2 regions of the Bradyrhizobium lablabi genome follow, and region 1 is predicted to be linked to the other one. Evidence: predicted binding sites of a transcription regulator. Region 1 holds the regulator's gene; the other holds the start of a gene.
What was found. Region 1 encodes PhoB, which activates phosphate uptake and scavenging genes when phosphate is short. Its sites were predicted from a motif close to TGTCATNNANCTGTCAT; they were not measured.
Positions count from the first base shown of each region.

Region 2: the regulator PhoB is predicted to act here: its motif matches at 2,184-2,200, upstream of B5526_RS04495 (phospholipase C).

Region 1 is NZ_LT670844.1:4,816,488-4,826,304, reverse strand. It holds gene B5526_RS22425 (Hsp33 family molecular chaperone) at 1-547, opposite strand, end outside; gene argF (ornithine carbamoyltransferase) at 757-1,695, opposite strand; gene B5526_RS22415 (aspartate aminotransferase family protein) at 1,692-2,903, opposite strand; gene B5526_RS22410 (GcrA family cell cycle regulator) at 3,350-3,859, shown strand; gene phoB (phosphate regulon transcriptional regulator PhoB) at 4,083-4,787, opposite strand; gene phoU (phosphate signaling complex protein PhoU) at 4,965-5,681, opposite strand; gene pstB (phosphate ABC transporter ATP-binding protein PstB) at 5,692-6,513, opposite strand; gene pstA (phosphate ABC transporter permease PstA) at 6,510-7,355, opposite strand; gene pstC (phosphate ABC transporter permease subunit PstC) at 7,360-8,349, opposite strand; gene pstS (phosphate ABC transporter substrate-binding protein PstS) at 8,525-9,535, opposite strand; gene B5526_RS22375 (ATP-binding protein) at 9,678-9,817, opposite strand, start outside.
Region 2 is NZ_LT670844.1:939,961-949,777, forward strand. It holds gene B5526_RS04490 (alkaline phosphatase family protein) at 423-1,994, shown strand; gene B5526_RS04495 (phospholipase C) at 2,310-4,151, shown strand; gene B5526_RS04500 (prepilin peptidase) at 4,273-4,731, shown strand; gene B5526_RS04505 (hypothetical protein) at 4,862-5,539, opposite strand; gene gspM (type II secretion system protein GspM) at 5,536-6,096, opposite strand; gene B5526_RS04515 (PilN domain-containing protein) at 6,093-7,169, opposite strand; gene B5526_RS04520 (general secretion pathway protein GspK) at 7,159-8,100, opposite strand; gene B5526_RS04525 (PulJ/GspJ family protein) at 8,097-8,861, opposite strand; gene B5526_RS04530 (PulJ/GspJ family protein) at 8,858-9,271, opposite strand; gene B5526_RS04535 (prepilin-type N-terminal cleavage/methylation domain-containing protein) at 9,243-9,707, opposite strand; gene gspG (type II secretion system major pseudopilin GspG) at 9,700-9,817, opposite strand, start outside.

The DNA.
Region 1 (9,817 bases):
CGCCGACCGCAAGCCGCACCCTTGTGGGAATCTGCTCCGAGCGCAGAAAATATTCATGCGCGGCGTCTTCGAGCGAGCCGCCCTCGAGCGCCACCAGTCCCTGATAGCGGCTCATGTCCGGCCCCTGATCGATGGTCATGGCGAGATGGCCCTTGCCCAATAGCGCACCGGAATCGAGGCCCTCCCTGAGCCGGGTCGCATCGAAGCGCGCATAGGCGCGCAAGCGGTCCGGCGCCTGAAAATCCACGATCAGGAACGATACCGGGCCGTCGGTCTGGGTCTGCAGAATAAAACGGCCGTCGAATTTCAGGGACGAGCCGAGCAGTGTCGTAAGCACGATGGCTTCGCCAAGCAATTTACCGACCGCAGGCGGATAATCGTGCTTGGTCAAGACATCGTCGAGTGCGGGGCCGAGCCGGGTCAGGCGGCCGCGCAGATCGAGCGCCGCGACCTCGAACGGCAGCACCGCATCGTCGACCGGAACCGCCGACGGCGCGCGGATCGGGGTTTGGAGCGAGATTTTCATGTCGGGGGATTGTGCAGTCATGGCGCTTTATCTGGGGTCGGCGGAGGTGAATCGAAAGGGGGTTACGAGGTGCGAGAATATCTCCACGAGCCGTCCCTGTGAAAGCAGGGACCCATAACCACAAATGGCTGTTGTTGCATCGAGCTGCGGCTCCAGCTTTTGCAAATACGCACGGCGGTGGTTATGGGTCCCCGCTTTCGCGGGGACGACGATAGAATTTTGACTAACCGCTACGCCACCGCGTCAAAGCACCAGGCCAAAATGCCCTTTTGCGCGTGCAGGCGATTTTCGGCCTCGTCGAACACCACCGATTGCGGGCCGTCGATCACCTCGTCGGTGACTTCGTCGCCGCGATGGGCAGGCAGGCAATGCATGAACAGCGCATCGGGTCTTGCCAGCGACATCAGCTTGGCGTTGACCTGATAGGGTTTCAGCAAATTATGGCGATGCTCGCCGTCCTTGTCGCCCATCGAAAACCAGGTGTCGGTGACGACGCAATCGGCGCCGCGGACGGCGGATTCCGGATCGTTGCCGAGCACGATCGGGGCTTGAGTGGCCTTGATCCAGTCCTTCATCGCCTTGTTCGGCGCAAGCTGCGGCGGGGTCGCGACGTTCAGGGTGAACTTGAAGCGCTCCGCGGCGTGCGCCCATGACGCCAGCACATTGTTGTCGTCGCCGCTCCACGCCACGGTGCGGCCCGTAATCGGCCCGCGATGCTCCTCGAACGTCATCAGGTCGGCCATCACCTGGCAGGGATGCGAACGCCGCGTCAGCCCGTTGATGACGGGCACGGTGGCGTGCGCGGCAAGCTCCAACAGCGCATCATGGTTGAGGATGCGGATCATGATGGCATCCACGTAACGCGACAAGACCCGCGCGGTGTCGGCGATGGTCTCGCCGCGGCCGAGCTGCATCTCCGCGCCCGTCAGCATGATCGATTCACCGCCGAGCTGGCGCATGCCGACGTCGAACGACACCCGCGTCCGGGTCGAGGGCTTTTCGAAGATCATCGCCAGCGTCTTGCCTTCGAGCGGCTTCTTGGTCTTCGCGCCACCGTTTTTTTGCGCCTTCAGCTTCGCCTTCATGGCGAGGCTTAACTCGAGCATGTTGCGCAATTCCTTGGTCGGAATCTCGTTGAGATCGAGAAAGTGCCGCAGCGCCTTGCTCATTGCCCCGCCGCCTGCTTCAACCGACTGTCGGCAAATTTGGCGCAGGCGTGCTCGAGACATGCCACCGATTCCTCGATCTCCGCCTCGGTGACGATCAAGGGCGGCAGGAACCGCACCACGTTCTCGCCGGCGCCGACCGTGAGCAGCTTTTGCTCGCGCAGCGCGGCCACCAGATCGGTGGACGGCACCACCGCCTTCAGCCCGATCAACAGGCCCTCGCCGCGCACTTCACTGAGCACGCCCGGATAGCGGTCGACCACGGAGGCCAGCTTCTGCTTGAGCAGGAGCGACATCTTCTGCACGTGATCGAAGAAGCCGGGCTTCAGCATCACGTCGAGCACCGCATTGGCGGCGGCGACCGCGAGCGGATTGCCGCCGAAGGTCGAGCCGTGCGAGCCCGGCGTCATGCCGGAGGCGGCTTCCGCGGTCGCAAGACACGCGCCGATCGGAAAGCCGCCGCCGAGCGCCTTTGCCAATGACATCACGTCCGGCGTTACGCCGATGCGCTTATAGGCAAACAGATCGCCGGTGCGGCCTACGCCGGTCTGTACCTCGTCAAACACCAGCAGCAGGCCATTGTCGTCGCAGAGCTGGCGCAACGCCTTGAAGAAGGCGTGCGGCGCGGCGCGCACGCCGCCTTCGCCCTGCAGCGGCTCGATCAAGATGCCCGCGGTGTGCGGACCGGTCGCCTTCTTCACCGCGTCGAGATCGCCGAGCGTCACCTGATCGAAGCCGTCCATCGGCGGCCCAAAGCCCTCGAGATATTTCGGCGAGCCGGTCGCGGCCAATGTCGCCAGCGTCCGTCCGTGAAACGCTGAGTCGAAGGTGATGATGCGATAGCGCTCGGGATGGCCTTTGGCGGCGTGAAATTTGCGCGTGACCTTGATCGCGCACTCCATCGCCTCCGCGCCGGAATTGGCGAAGAACACGAAATCCGCAAAGCTCTGTTCGCACAGCCGCGCGGCGAGCCGCTCGCCGTCCGGGCTCTTGAACAGGTTCGACATGTGCCAGAGTTTTGTCGCCTGCTCCTGGAGTGCTGCGACCAGATGCGGGTGGCAATGGCCGAGCGCGTTGACCGCGACGCCGCTCGTGAAATCGAGATAGCGCTCGCCATTGGTGGCGGTCAGCCAACACCCTTCGCCGCGCTCGAAACCGAGATCGGCCCTGGCGAAAACGGGAAGCAGATGCGACGTGGCGCTCTGGGTCATGGCAATCACTTGAAAGTTAGGCCCGGCCGCGGTGCGCGCATTGGCGCGATCGCATCGACCGCCAGACGGAAAACAAAACGTGCCGCCTTTTCGGGGCGGCACGTGGCAAGCATTCTATGCCCGCGGCGAACTGTGTCAACCGGTCGCCCCCGTATTCTTCCGGTGTCGCGGAAAGGGCGCATTGCAATGCTTAGCTGACGGAACATGTGGACGCACCCACGCGGACTCTTGCGCCGGAGTCACGCCATATTGTAGCTTCTGGGACGTCGGGTACGACATCTCGTGCGGCAGTTCTGATCCTAAGTCCTAAGTGTTCGGCGTACACGTTCGGGCGCGCTTTCCGCGCCCGGCGAGGGCTAAGGGATTCTGCCGGCTGGGATTTTTGACAGATTGGCACCGCAGCGCTGCCCCAAGATCGGCCGGCGCGACGCGAAGGAAAGAGTGCGATGACGGTATTGACCTGGTCTGACGATCGCGTCGAGCAACTGAAGAAACTCTGGGAGTCCGGGCTTTCGGCCAGCCAGATTGCCGCCGAGCTTGGAAATGTGACGCGCAATGCCGTGATCGGCAAAGTGCACCGGCTGGGGCTTTCCGGCCGCGCCAAGAGCCCCGCCTCGGCGGCGCCGCGTCCGCGCAAAGCCCGCCCCGCCCAGCACATGATGCGGGTAGCGCGTCCGGTCTCGCGCGGCAACACGGCGCTGGCGCATGCGTTCGAGGTCGAGCTCGAGGCCGATCCGATCGCCTTCGACAACGTGGTGCCGATCAGCCAGCGGCTGTCGCTGCTGGAATTGAACGAGGCCACCTGCCACTGGCCGATCGGCGACCCGGCCAGCGCGGAATTCTTCTTCTGCGGCGGCAAGGCGCTCTCGAGCCTGCCCTATTGCGCGCACCACTCGCGGATCGCCTATCAGCCGGCAGGCGACCGCCGCCGCCAGCCGCCGAAGCCGGCGCGGTAAAGGGCGCGTGCAGACAACGCGCTAAGTCTGCTCCCTCGCCCCGCCCTTGCGGGGAGAGGGTTGGGGTGAGGGGCTCTATCGTCGTCTTCGAACGTTCGTGATGAATGAAGCGCCGTGCCTCGCCCCTCACCCGAAATTCCCGCTCCGCGCGAATTTCGACCTCTCCCCGTAAAGAACGGGGAGAGGTAAGGAAGTCGCCGCTGGCGACAGCATGCGAGGCCGCTTACTCCGCCGCTTTCGCGAACCGGTCATCCAGCGCGTAGCCGGCGCCGCGGACGGTGCGGATCGGGTCCTGCTCGCGGCCGGGGTTGAGCAGTTTGCGCAAGCGCCCGATATGCACGTCGACGGTGCGCTCGTCGATATAGATGTCGCGGCCCCAGACTGAATCGAGCAATTGCTCGCGGCTGAACACCCTCCCCGGATGCTCGAGGAAGAATTCCAGGAGGCGATACTCGGTCGGGCCGAGATCGATCGGCCGGCCCGAGCGGGCGACGCGGCGTTTCTCGCGGTCGAGCTCGATGTCGCCGTAACTTAACACGGTGGCGAGCCGTTCGGGGCTGGCGCGGCGCAACAGGCCCTTCACCCGCGCCAATAATTCCGGCACCGAAAACGGCTTGACGATGTAATCGTCGGCGCCGGTGGCAAGCCCCCGGACCCGTTCGCTTTCCTCCCCGCGCGCGGTCAGCATGATGATCGGCAGCGACCGCGTCTCCGGCCGCGCCCGCAAGCGGCGGCACAATTCGATGCCGGACAGGCCCGGCAGCATCCAATCGAGCACGATCAGGTCGGGAACGCGTTCCTTCAGCCTGGTGTCGGCATCGTCGCCACGGCCGACTGTCTCTACATCATAGCCTTCGGCGTCGAGGTTGTAACGCAACAGCGTGGTCAGAGCTTCCTCGTCTTCCACCACCAGAATGCGCGCGCTCATTATGCCCAGCCTTCTCTTTTGTTTGACGCGTTTTGTTCACGTGCTCAAAAAACGCTTCGTTTGGTTTGACGCGTTTTCTTCACGCTAACCAGATGCACTTCGCTCGAAAACGCTACTCTTGGTTTGACGCGTTTTCTTCACGCGAACCGGATCTAGTTCGCTCGAAAACGCTGCGTTCTAATTTCCAGGTACTGTCGTGGCAAAGGTCGTCATGTCGCCCTTCGGGCGCTTGTCGAGGATCTGCTGACCCTCGATCATGTAGAACACGGTTTCCGCGATATTGGTGGCGTGATCGCCGATCCGCTCGATGTTCTTGGCGCAGAACATCAGATGGATGCAGAACGAGATGTTGCGCGGATCTTCCATCATGTAGGTCAGGAGCTCGCGGAACAGCGAGGTGCAGATGGCGTCGACTTCCTCGTCGCCCTTCCACACCGACATCGCCGCGGGCAGATCGTGCGCCGCATAGGCGTCGAGCACGGATTTGACCTGCGACTGCACCAGGTCGGTCATGTGCTCGAGCCCGCGGATCAGTTTGAGCGGCTGGAAATCGCTCTCCAGCGCGGCGACCCGCTTGCCCATGTTCTTGGCGAGGTCGCCGATCCGCTCGAGATCGGTCGCGACCCGCATCGCGCCGACGATCTCGCGCAAATCGACCGCCATCGGCTGGCGCCGCGCGATCGTCAGTACCGCGCGTTCCTCGATCACCCGCTGCAGGTTGTCGATTTCGGCGTCGGCGGCGACGACGCGTTGGCCGAGCGCGACGTCGCGGCGGATCAGCGCATCGACGGATTCGACGATCATGCGCTCGGCAAGTCCGCCCATCTCCGCGACCAGCCGGGTCAATTCCTGCAGGTCGCTGTCGAACGCCTTGGCGGTATGTTCAGAAGCCATATTGCTCTCCTCAGCCGAACCGGCCGGTGATGTAGTCCTGGGTGCGTCGATCGCTGGGCGAGGTGAAGATCTTGTTGGTCTCGTCGAACTCGATCAGCTCGCCGAGATACATGAACGCGGTCTTGTCGGAGACGCGCGCGGCCTGCTGCATGTTGTGGGTGACGATAGCGATCGTGTAATCTTCCGCCAGTTCCTGGATCAGTTCCTCGACCTTGGCGGTCGAGATCGGATCGAGCGCCGAGCAGGGCTCGTCGAACAGGATCACCTCGGGCCGCACCGCAACGGTGCGGGCGATGCAAAGCCGCTGCTGCTGGCCGCCGGACAGGCTTAAGCCCGAGGCGTTCAGCTTGTCCTTGACCTCGTTCCACAAAGCGCCGCCGCGCAGCGCCTTTTCGACCCGGCCATCCATCTCGGATTTTGATATTTTCTCGTAGAGGCGGATGCCGAAGGCGATGTTCTCATAGATCGTCATCGGAAACGGCGTCGGCTTCTGGAACACCATGCCGACGCGGGCGCGCAACAGATTGAGGTCGAGCTTGGAATCCAGGATATTGGTCTGGTCCAGCATCAACTGGCCGGTGGCGCGCTGGCCCGGATAGAGGTCGTACATCCGGTTGAAGATCCGCAGCAAGGTCGATTTGCCGCAGCCGGACGGTCCGATGAACGCGGTGACGCGATTGGCGCCGAGCGTCAGGTTGATGTTCTTCAGCGCGTGGTGCTCGCCGTAATAAAAGTTCAGGCCGCGCGCCGTCACCTTGGCCGGGGCCTCGGGCAACGCCACGGCCGGAACCGACCCACTCGCGGCACTCACTGATACAGACAGGTCATTCATTTTGGTGTCCTCTCGGCGCCAAGAATACGCGCGCCAATATTCAAGGCGAGTACGGTCAGGGTGATGAGCAGGGCCCCACTCCAGGCCAACTGCTTCCAGTACGCATAGGGGCTCTGCACGAAGTTGTTGATGGTCACCGGCAGGTTGGCCATCGTCTTGGTCAGGCTTAGGCTGAAGAACTGATTGGAGAGCGCGGTAAACAACAGCGGCGCGGTTTCGCCGGCGACGCGGGCGGTCGCCAGCAGCACGCCGGTGATCAGACCCGATCGGGCGGCACGATAAGCGATCCGCTTGATCACGAGCGAGCGCGGCAGCCCAAGCGCGGAGGCCGCTTCGCGCAGCGGATTGGGCACCAGCAGCAGCATGTCCTCGGTGGTCCGCAGCACCACGGGAATGACGATCACGGCGAGCGCCAGCGAGCCGGCCAAGGCCGAGAACCCGCCCATCGGCACCACCACCGCGCCATAGATGAACAGGCCGATGATGATCGACGGCGCGCTCAGGAGAATGTCGTTGATGAAGCGGATCACCGAAGTCAGGCGGTCGTTGCGGCCGTATTCGGCGAGATAAGTGCCGGCGAACAGGCCGAGCGGCGCGCCGATGCCGACCCCGATCACCGTCATGATGATGGAGCCTGTGATGGCGTTCAGGAGCCCGCCTTCGGTGGAGCCCGGCGGCGGGGTATTCTCGGTGAACAACTGAACGCTCAGCCCGGCGAAACCGTTGAACAACAGCGTGAACAGGATCAATGCCAGCCAGGTAACGCCGAACAGAGCGGCGCCGAAGCAAAGGGCTCGGATGACGATGTCGGTGCGGCGCCGGCGGACGTAAATCGGGTTCATGAGCTTAGTTCCCGGCTTTCGTTTCCAGATGCTGCAGCATCATCCGCGCCGCGGCCAGCACGAAGAACGTCAACACGAACAACAACAGGCCGAGCAGGATCAGGCCGGATTGATGCAGGCCGTCGCTTTCGGCAAACTCGGATGCGATCGCCGCCGAGATCGTGGTGCCCGGCGCGAAGATCGACGAGGAGATGCGGAAGGAATTGCCGATGATGAAGGTCACCGCCATGGTCTCGCCGAGCGCGCGGCCGAGCGCCAGCATGACGCCGCCGATGACGCCGACGCGGGTGTAGGGAATGACCACGTTGCGGACGACTTCCCAGGTGGTGCAGCCGACGCCGTAGGCGGCCTCTTTGAGAACCGGCGGCACGGTCTTGAACACGTCGACCGAGATCGCGGTGATGAACGGCAGCACCATGATCGCGAGAATCAGCGCTGCGTTGAACAGGCTGAGGTAGGACGGGGGGCCTGCGAAAATCGATCCCAGGATGGGGATGCCGTCGAACACCTTAATCATGAACGGCTGGAACGTGTAGGCCAGGAACGGGCCGAGCACGAAGAAGCCCCACATGCCGTAGATGATCGATGGGATTCCGGCGAGCAGTTCGATCGCGATGCCGATCGGGCGGCGCAGCCATTGCGGGCAGAGCTCGGTCAGGAAGATCGCGATGCCGAGCCCGACCGGAATGGCGATCAGCATCGCGATGAACGAGGTCACCAGCGTGCCGTACATCGGGCCGAGCGCGCCGAGCACCGGAGGATCGGCCGACGGCGCCCAGCGCTGCGTCCACAGGAACGCGAAGCCATATTCCTTCATCGCCGGCCAGGCGCCGACGATCAAGGAGAGAATGATGCCGCCGAGGATGAGCAGCACCGAAATCGCACAGAGACGGGTAATCCAGTAAAAGGTGACGTCGCCGGCTTTGAAGGCGCCGAGCGCCTTGGCGCGATCGTAAGGCCCGGTGGCTTCGATTACATCGCTCTGAACGGCCATGTCTGCCACGCCAATCCCCTGTGACTTTCTACTTGTTCACTTGACCCGCCTTATGTCCCGGATCGGCGGTGCGCGCCAGCAACGCGCTTGCCGATCCGGGGGAATTTTTTAAAAGCTACGCGCGGGTCCCGGCTTCTCGCGGAGCAGCGGTGCACCGCACCGCGAGGCTTACCGGTCAGCTCTTGATATCGGACGACCAGGTCTTTTCGATCAGCTTGACCACCGGCTCCGGCATCGGAATGTAATCGAGTTCCTCGGCCATTTTGCCGCCGTTCATGAAAGCCCATTTGAAGAACTTCACGGCTTCGGCGGATGCGGCCTTATCAGCCGGGTCCTTGTGCATCAGGATGAAGGTCGATGCCGTGATCGGCCACGACTTTTCGCCCGGCTGATCGGTGAGGATCACGTAATAGCCGGGAGCCTTGGTCCAGTCGGCGTTCGAAGCCGCCGCCTGGAACGCCTCGACCGTGGGCTGCACCGTCTTGCCGGCCTTGTTCACCATCGCCGTATAGGTCAGCTTGTTCTGCTTGGCGTAGGCGTACTCGACGTAACCGATCGAGTTCTTGGTCTGACCGATGTTGCCGGAGACGCCTTCGTTGCCCTTGGCGCCGACGCCGGCCGGCCATTCAACCGCGGTGCCGGAACCGACCTTGGACTTCCAGTCGGCGCTCACCTTGGAGAGATAGTCGGTGAAGTTGAAGGTCGTGCCCGACCCGTCGGAGCGGCGCACCACCGTGATCGCCTCGCTCGGCAGCTTCACATTCGGATTGAGCTTCTTGATCGCCGGATCGTCCCATTTGGTGATCTTGCCGAGATAGATGTTGGCGAGCGTATCGCCGTCGAACACCATTTCGCCGGGCTTCACGCCCTCGAGATTGACCACAGGAACGATCGCGCCCATCACCATCGGCCACTGTACCAGGCCATCCTTGTCGAGCTGCTCGACCTTGAGCGGCATGTCGGTCGCGCCGAACGTCACGGTCTTGGCTTCGATCTGCTTGATGCCGCCGCCGGAACCGATCGACTGATAGTTCAGACCGTTACCGGTTTCCTTCTTGTAGGCATCGGCCCATTTCGAATAGATCGGGAACGGGAACGTCGCGCCCGCTCCGGTGATGTCGGCGGCGAAGGCCGACGTCGATGCGGCGACCAGGCCGGCAGCGACGATAGCTTTCATGAGATTCATTGCTGGTCTCCATCTGATGAGCGAAGCGCTATGGCGCGCCCGAATGCGCTCACGCCGGTCCGTTTAAGAGCGGTCAATGCCGCTTTTACGAAGGTTTGATGACGACTGGATGACAGGCCTAAGCAATTGGAATAACTAGACTTTAGGCTACAACCGCGGTTTTTGGCTGGGGAAAACAGGCGGTAAAAGTAGCGCCGTTTTTGGGCACGCTTTCGATCAAAAGACGGCCGCGATGGCGGTTAAGAATATGTTTAACCAGCGATAATCCGAGCCCGGTTCCAC
Region 2 (9,817 bases), 3.9 Mb from region 1:
ACAGAAGCGAGGCGCAGATTTCGTTGTCAGATAGCGATCGTTTTAGGTCAGCTTTATTGTCAGAGGGCGCTACCGCGCATTAATGAGTGTGGCGGCGCACGTCTATCTATTTAGTATTTCAATATCCCAAAAACTCGAATCGTCGCGACCCCAGACGGTCAACCACAAGATGAATCGCAAATAAGTTCAAAAAAGGGCCGCGGCTCTTCCGCGACCGCCGGCCGGATGTTGATCATTTGAAACTTTGAAAAAATAAAGTCTTTCCAAGCGTCTATCGAACCGACCGCACTTTCACGCATTAAATTTGTCGCGCATTGTTCGTAACAGCTGTGCTCTCCGGTCAACCAGTCATCGGCTTGAAATATGTGACTGCCACAGTGACGACGCGGTCACCGCACTAAAACATCGGGGAGAATTTTTCCATGATTATAAAGAGAATAGCCCTTGGCCTGCTGGCCGGGGTAGCCCTTGGCGCGACCGCCGAGGCAGCCGATATCGACCACGTCCTGCTGATCAGCGTGGACGGATTGCACGCGCTCGACGTGGCGAACTATGTCGAAGCGCATCCGAACTCCGCCCTGGCCGAATTGTCCGAACACGGCGTCACTTACAGCAATGCCCGCACGCCCGCGAACTCCGATTCGTTCCCCGGTCTGTTGGCATTGGTGACCGGCGGATCGCCGATCACCCACGGTCTGTTCTACGATGTCAGCTATGATCGCGCGTTGTTCGCTCCTGACAACGTGACGTGCAAGGGCCCGGCCGGCAACATGATGGTGTTCGACGAAAGCGTCGATCAGTACAACGGCAACGTTTCCCTGAACAAAATCGATCCGGCGAAGCTGCCGCGTGGACGCAACGAGTTCGGCCAGTGCGTTGCGGTATTTCCGCACAATGCGATCAGGACCAATACGATCTTCGAAGTGGTCAAGAGCAAGGGCGGCCGCACCGCGTGGGCCGACAAGCACCCGGCCTACGATCTCGTCAATGGTCCTTCCGGCAAGGGCGTGGACGATCTCTACACCCCGGAAATCACCAACGTCGGTGGCCTCGACAACACCGTCAGCGTCGATTGCACGGTTGCCAATGATCAGCTGAAAGTGGCGGGCATCATCAATGAAATCAACGGCCTCAAGCATGATGGCTCGCCCGGCGGCGGTACCCCGACGGTGTTCGGAATGAACTTCCAGGCGGTCAGCGTCGGGCAAAAGCTCGCCCACGACAACAGCAACGGCAGTTGCCTGCAGAGCACCCATACCGGCAAGGTCGGCGGCTACCTCGACGGCGCCGGGACACCGACCGAAGTGCTGGCGTTTGGACTGCAGAAGACCGATGAAGCCCTGGGCAGCATGATCCAGGCACTCAAGCAGCGCGGCATCTACAATTCCACGCTGTTTATGGTCAGCGCCAAGCACGGCCAGTCGCCGATCAACCCGGTCAAGATCAACAAGCCGGGCCATTTCGCCGACCTCGTCGCGACGCTGCCGGATGCAGCCAGCAATCCCGGCGGCATCGCCATCGCCAACGCCAACGCCTGCTCTACCGGCTCGTGCGGTTTCGTCCAGGACGACGATATCGCGCTGATCTGGCTGCAGGATCCAAGCCAGACCAAGGCCGTGACCGACTATCTGAACGCCAACGCCAAGGCCCTGTTCATCGATGAAGTCCTTAGCGGCGATGAGCTGGAGCTCAAATTCAACAGTCCGGCGCACGACAGCCGCGTGCCGGATGTCATCGTTCAGCCGATCTACGGCACCGTCTACACGGGGTCGACGGCGAAGAACGCCGAGCACGGCGGAATGAGCTTCGCCGACACCAATGTCGGGCTGGTCGTCTCCAACCCGCGCTTCCCGAGAACGGTGTTGAAAACCCCGGTGCTTACCTCGCAGGTCGCGCCGACGATCCTGCAGGCGCTCGACATCGAGCCCGAGGAGCTCAAGTCGGTGCGGGTCGAACATACTCCGGTGCTGCCCGGCATGTGGGACAACCGCTGAGTCAATTAAAGGCAAGACAAAGTTCTGGAGGGGCTCCGCATCCGCGGTGCCCCTTTTTCTTTGCATGACCATTTCAAGGACTATTTGCGACAGCGGCTTCGCTCCAGCGCTAAATTTTTCGACGCGCTCCTGGAATAATTTCAATGATGCATTGCCATGACCTTGTAGCCTCTGACTTATTTAAGCAGATGTCACAAATTTTTCGTCCGGCTGTGACCCGGCTCTGAAAAATTCCGCGCGGCACCTCTCCGGTCGCCACTCGCCACTATCGTGTCATTTCTTTAAATTCAACTCTTCCAGAAGGAGGCAATCACAATGCGTTTGCCAACAGCCCTAGGTTTGGTATCCGCTCTGGCCCTTGCGGTCGCGGGTGCAAGCGCCGTCGCCGACGATGATCACCGCCGCGATTCGGATGATTTCCATCACGTCCATACCGCAACACCGATCAAGCATGTCGTTGTGATCTTCCAGGAAAACGTCTCGTTTGATCATTATTTCGGGACCTATCCCAACGCATTGAACCTGTCGGGCGAGACACCGTTCACGGCGAAAAAGCACACGCCGAAAGTCAACAACCTCGCCAACCCGCTCGACGTGAACAATGGTTTCGTTCCGCTCACGGGCATCGACCTGCTCAACCACAATCCGAACAGCAATCCCAACGTCCCTCTCCCGCCCGACAACGCCAAGACCAACGGCGCCGGCGCCGCGAACCCGTTCCGCCTGTCGCCGTCGCAAGTGTTGACCGCGGATCAGGGCCACAATGAAAGCCCCGAAGAAAGCGCCTACGACAACGGCAAGATGGACGGCTTCCCGGCCTATGTCGGAACCCAGGGACCGCCGCCGGCCGGGATCGGCAGCAAGGGGCTGGTGATGGGGTATTTCGACGGCAATACCGTCACCGCGCTCTGGAACTACGCCCAGCATTTCGCCTTGAACGACAACAACTATACGACGCAGTTCGGCCCTTCGACGCCGGGCGCGCTCAACCTGATCTCGGGTCAGACCAACGGCATCGCCGCGACCTTGAACGTTCTGGGTACCTCCAACAAACTGCTGCATTCCACCCACGAGGCCTTCGGCGACCCCGGCCAGCTCGCCAGCAACATCACCGAAATCGGCGATGGCGATCCGCTGCTCGACGTGTGCTCTAATGGCACGATCGATCAGGTGACGATGGCCGGCAAAAACATCGGCGATCTCCTCAATGAAAAGGGCATCACCTGGGGTTCGTTCATGGGCGGATTCGATCTCGGCATCGTCAATGCGAACGGCACGAAAGGCTGCGCGCGCGAAACCGACCCGACTGCGCTGGGCACACCGGCGTTTACGTCGGTCGACTACATTCCGCATCACGCCTGGTTCCAGTATTATGCGTCGACCCGGAATCCGACCCATGCCCGTCCGAGTTCGGTCGAGGCGATCGGTCACACCCTGATCCCGCACACCAACATGCCGGATCTGGCCAATCACAACTACGACATCCATGACTTCTTCGACGCGCTCAAGGGGGGCAACCTGCCGGCCGTGAGCTTCCTGAAGGCGCCCGCGTTTCAAGACGGCCATGCCGGCTATTCTGACCCGCTCGACGAACAGCATTTCGTGGTGAGCGTCATCAACGCGTTGCAGAAGAGCCCGGAATGGTCGGAAACTGCTGTCATCATTGAATATGACGACTCCGATGGCTGGTACGACCATCAGATGCCGCCGATCGTGAATCCTTCGTTCAGCGCGGCGGTGGATACCCTCAACGGCCCCGGCGTCTGCAATACGAGCAATGGCTTCCAGCAGGGAAAAACCACGCCGGCAGCACCGCTCAACGGCACTTTCGGCCAGCCGGAATGGGGTCGCTGCGGTTACGGAACCCGCATGCCGCTCTTGGTGATTTCGCCTTTTGCGAAGCGCAACCATGTCGACCACACCCTGACCGACCAGACCTCGGTGCTCCGCTTCATCGAAGACAACTGGCTGTCGGGTGAGCGCATTCAAACGGGCGGCTCGTTCGATACCATTGCCGGCTCCCTCAACAACATGTTCGACTTCGACGATCGGGACGAAGACCACCCGCGCAAGCTGATCCTCGACGAGGCGACGGGCGTTGTGGTCTCGGCTTCCGGAGGCGGCGACGATCGGGATCACGATCACGATCGCCACTAACCCCACAGCGTTGCGGCGGGGTGGATCCCACCTCGCCGCAGCACGCTTGCGAATGATTTCAGCGCCTCTTGCGGCGGTCTGCTAAACCGGTCGGGCATTTTTGCTGAACCGGGCACCCGGCATGGTCGTCATTGTTTTCTTTGGATTGCTCTGTCTGCTGAGCGCGGTCCTTGCCTGGATCGACATTCGTCACGGAATCATTCCGGACTGGCTAAATCTGACGATTGCCGCTCTTGGATTGTCGAAGGCCGTGATCCTCGCCGGTCCATTGGCTGGTTTGGAAGCCGCCGGCGAAGGCGCGGCCATCGGCGCCATCTTCTGGCTGCTGCGACGGCTCTATTTCGCGGCCAGAAAAATCCAGGGCCTTGGGCTGGGCGATGTCAAATTCCTGGCAGCCGCCGGCATTTGGATCGGCGTCGCGGGGCTTCCGTTGCTCCTGCTGGTTGCCGCGCTGACGGCGCTTGCCTGCGCCGGCGTAATGCAATTGGCCGGGCGGCAATTGAGCGGTCGGACGTCGATGTCGTTCGGACCGTTTTTGGCGCTCGGCCTGTTGTTCGCGTCAGTTTTTCAACAATACTAGAGCGTTTTCGAGCGAAGTGGATACCGGTTCGCGTAAAGAAAACGCGTCAAAACAAAAAGCGGAGCCGATCGGTTCTGATCTAATCAGCGCCGATAGGCGACGGCCGAGCTGCGACCGACGCATCAAAACATCACCGACCGGGTTTAAGTCGCGGCTCTGATGTCACCGACAATAGCTTTCCCACGTTCGCTGACGGCATATGGGCCTCGCTGGCCGGCTGGCCGATGCCGGGCTGCGGCAATGCAAGGGTGACGGCCTGCGCATCCTTTTCCAGGGTCGCTTCCCGGCCCTGAACCGATCGCAGCTTCCAACCCTGATAATCCTCGCCGAGCTTCAGCCGCAGCGCCGCCTTGGTCGATTGATCCAGAAATATCCCGAATCCCTCTTCGCCGCTTGCGATCGTGCCCACCAAAGAGAGCGGCGGACGCTCGGGCTCCCTCGGCTTGGGCGCAGCCGCCACTTTCGGAACTATGGCGGGTGCGACCGCAGGCGCCGGCGGCCGCCGCGATGACGAGAAGATCGGCCGGTCGCGCGTGCCGGATAATGCCGTGAGGGGGATCGCCCACAATGGATTGGCACTCAGCGCCCGCTCCGGTGCTGGCGCGGGTGCTGCCGGCGCGGTCACGACTTGCGCCGGTGCCCGCGCGGCCGGTTGCTGCCAGATCGCAGATGCCGGAGGAGATCCGCTGCGCGCGTCTTCGGCGCCCGCGGTATCCAGCGGATCGAACGCAGCGACGGCAGTCGCGGCAGCGGCGCCGTGCACCGACGCCACCAGAAGCAGGATGCCAATCGAAAATTTCAGCATCATTTCGCCCCGTTCCATTGCCCGGACACCGCGAGCAGAATGCGCAGCTTTCCGCCTCCCGAACTGGACAACGTGGACGGCGCTTGAACGACGAGCTGGTCGATGAACAAAAATGGCATTCCGGCTTCGAGGTCGTAGAGCAGGTGCTGTAGTCCCACCTGATCGATCTCGCAACTGGCGAGGATGCTGATGAATCCCGCCTTGGATTGCGTACCCTTCAATTCGACCTGGGTCGACAACACGTTGCCACCGAATTTGGTCACGGCACCCGCGACACGTTGGATCAGCGCCGCTCCCGCGATGGTGACCGTCGCGCCTTCCAGAAAGGACGAGCCGGACGGCATCGATACGTCGGCGGGTTGTCCGCGCGTAGAGGCCGGCTTGCGGTCCTCAAGCTGCTCCAGCATCGCCGCCGAGGACGCTACCGCTTCCCGCTGGCCGAAAATGTCGGCAATCGAGGTGATCAGCGTAAACAGCAGTGCGAACACCAGTCCGGCGTAGGCGGCCGCCGCCGGCAACGGCGACGCCAACGTCTTTCTCAAAGTAGCGGCGGAGTTCATGTGCCCGATCCGAAATAAGGTGTGAGATGTACCTCGATGTGGAAACGTTCGCCAGGGTCGTTCTGCGCGCGCGTGGTCGGCGCAAAAAATGTGGCGCGGGAGAATTGCGGCGACTGTTCCATCAATCGGATCAGGGACGGTGCGTCCTGCGAAATGCCGACGACCTGGACCTTGTCGCCTTCAATCCGCAATTCGGTCACGTAAGTACTGTCAGGCAGCACCCGCGAGATCGCTTCAAGCACCATGACGCTGGACGGCGTCGTCTGCTTTCGCTTGGCCAACAGGCTCAGGGCCGATCCGCCGGCGGCAGTTTGGCCGAGACGCAGCGAGGCGCGGCGTTCCGCGATCTGGCGTAGCAGTTGCTGCTGTTCGGCGTCGAGCATGTTCCCGGCATAAGCCGCCAGCACCAAGGACGCCGCAGCCGCGAGACCGGTGCCCAACAAGATGATGCGCAGGAGGCGCGGCACATCCATCCTCCGCCCCACCGCGCTTTGCAGCGCGGTGTCAAAGACTTTTAATTTTGCTGGCGCGCCGTCGCCGGGCGGCGGCTCGGCAAAGGCGCTCACGGACGCCGCGCCAAGATTGCTCGCAAGCTGCAGCAGCGGCTGGATTTTGCTTTTCGACGTCGCCGCGAGGGTCAGCTGAATGCGCTCGTTTGCGATGTCGGAGGGCGGGCTCCAACCGAACACCGCCTCGTTTGCCGTCCACGGCGTCAGCCGATCGATCTGGGCGCGGATCATGCCGTCGAGAAACTCCACCGCTCGCCTGGGAAAGTCGAGCGATCGGAACAGTATGTGTTCGGGCTCGAGCAGGAGTTCGACGCTGGCGCCGCCAAATGCGGCCTCCCAGTCGGCTGTGAAAGCGGGGGTTGGCCTTCCCTCCAGCAATCGAAACGAAACATCCGGCAAGGCAGCACCTTTGTTCACCGGCGCCGTTTTGGCGGTGAAGGTGTTGTCATCCCCTTCGATGAGCGATATCTGCCGCTGTTGCATGAAACGGCCGGCGATCCAGTGAATGGCCCGCGCGACGGCAGCGATCCATTCGGCAAACAACTCTTTGAGCTCAGAGATCATCGCCGTCCTCCGCCGGTCGTGTCGGGTGGCTGGTCCGGGCCTCGACCTCGTCCTGCCAGGACAGCACGCGATAGGGATCCTCCTCGCCGGCCAGCCCGATCACCACCTCCGATGCGGTCTGACGGCCATTGCCGAATCTGACCGTGGTGAGGATGCGAAAGAAGTCGCTTTTATCAATTGCTGCATTTGCCTGCGCCGGACCGAGCGCCGTCGCAATCGCGGCCATGTCGTTCGGCAATACCGGCCGTTCCCTCAGAAACTGTTTCAGGCCCGACGGCGTCATGCCGGGCAATGCGGCGATCACCTCGGGCGCGGCGACCAGCACATTGATTTTTGGTTGTCCGCTATAAACCGTCACCAACGGCAGGGCGCGATCGACCAGCGCCGGCGGCAGGCCCTGAACCAGCGCAAGCTCGTCGACATGTGCAAACGGTGCCTGCCGCGGAGAATAGGCAAGGCCCGCGGCGCGGTAGAGCGACACTTCGTCATCAGTGGCATTGGCCTTCGGCGGCGTCCGCCAACCGATGATGCGGTCGGCATATTGTGCGGCATCCTCCGGACCGGCGCCAAGACTTGCAAACAAATTGGCCAACAAGTCTTTCGAGGCGGCGTTGAGATCGATGCGCCCAGTCTCGGACACGAACGAGACCGTGATATCGGCGTTGTCCAGTCGATAGTGAAACGAGCCTTGCATCGGACGCGCTTTTTCGCCTGCCAGCGACAATTGATACGCCGTCAGCTCGACACTGCCAGATACCAGGGCTTCGGCTTGCAGCCCGATATCGCTGACAGAAAGCGCCTGCGCCGTATTGGACAGATAGGCCGAGAAGATTATCGCCAGTGCCGACAGAGCCGCGACAATCCAGAGCACGGCGACCAGGACGAAGCCGTGTTCGGAAGCCGCAGTCGCGTGCGGAGCTTTTCGTATCATTGTGTCCCGCCCTGCCCCACCGCGGCATTTGCCGGGCTGGCATTGCCTTTGGAGCCATCTTTCGAATTTTGGTCAGCGCCACCGGTTTTGCCGTCACACCCGGGGCCCGGCTGCGCGCAGTTTCCGCCCGCCGGCGCCTCGGCGTGGATGGAAGTCACGGTCGATACCGAGAGGACGCGTTCGGTCGCAGCATCCCGAACCGTCAGCATGATCGCGGCCGGCAACCGGTCCGCGTCGCGCCAGCTGCTCTTCCAGACACGGTCGCGGCCCGCATAAGAAAACGACAGCCGGAACGGCGCGCGCAACAACACCACGGGATCACCAAGCTGGATCTGTTCGGAGAGCGAGGTCCCTTGTGGCAACGGCGCAAACGGCGCCCGCGTACGAACCGTCACGAAGTCACGGCGATCGCTGGTTTCGCCGATCCGCACCACGTCCAGCCCCGGCCGGGAATTGGGGCCGAGACTGGTCCGTACGAACGTTACCGCCAGCTCCGAGCCTTCGAACAGCGGCTGGCGCTGCTCGCGACCCGGCGGCACATATTCGGCGGCCGCAAGATCGGCGCTAATCCGCTGCAATGCCAACGCGACCGATTCGCTGCGCTGGATACGGTCCATTCCCCTGTTCCAGTTTGGCAACCATTGCGAGGTGATGTTGGCCAATGCCGAAAGCACCAGGCCCGTCAATGCCAGCGCGACCAGCGTCTCGATCAGCGTAAAGCCGCTCTCACCGTCGCGTTTGCTGATCGGAGAGACACTCATTGGCGCGGCCTGTGCATCAGACGAATGGTTTGAAGGTCGAGCGCTCCGCCGCCCGGAGATTGCACATGAATCTTCACGAGCTGGGGTATCCATCTGACGTCAGCGTCGGGCACGACCCAGCCTTCGCCCAGCGGTCCGATGTCGATCTGCCATTGATGATTGTTGAGCTCGCCGGACAATACCCCGGGACCGATTTCGTTGCGTGGCGGGATCTGCGTGATCATCGCGTTACGCGCCGCCTGCATCAGCTCGACATGTTGCTCCAATGACCGGACGCCGCGCGCGTTGGTCGACATCACCGATCCGATGGCAACGATGCAGACGGCAACGACCGCCAGCGCGATCAGCACTTCGATGATCGTGAAGCCGGATTGCGGGCCATCAATTGGTGGCAGTAGAGCGCGAGACAATTTCGATCCTTCCGGTCAGCCAATTGACACGAACCTCGTATCCGGTATCCAGCCGCGTCAGCGCGATGCTCCCGCCGCACGACATTCCGTTGGCAAAAAAGCTGATGGTCGACAGCGCCGCATGTTGGCGGCAGGTTTGCGGCAATAGCGCGTCGAATTGAACATCGTCGGGAATCCGGATCATCTCCGTGGTCGCGCCCGAACGGATCGAGCGCGTTCCGGTGTCGACCAGCGTCGTGACCTCGGCCTGATGCCGGATCGCCGCGTTGCGGTCGGCCTTCAACAGCGTTGCGGCCTGAAGCGCATAGGCCTGCAGGCGCGACCGCGACGTCTGGCGGGGAATTAACGGCAGCAACACAGCCGCGAGCATGGCGATGACCGCGAGGACACACACCATCTCAAGCAAAGTGAAGCCGCGTTGCTGTTCGTCACTCATTCTTTGCGTTGACCAGATTTTCGGTCGAAATATCGGCGGCGATGCCGGATCCGCCCTCCTGGCCGTCGGATCCGTAACTCATGATCTCGTAGGCGCCGCGTTCACCTGGC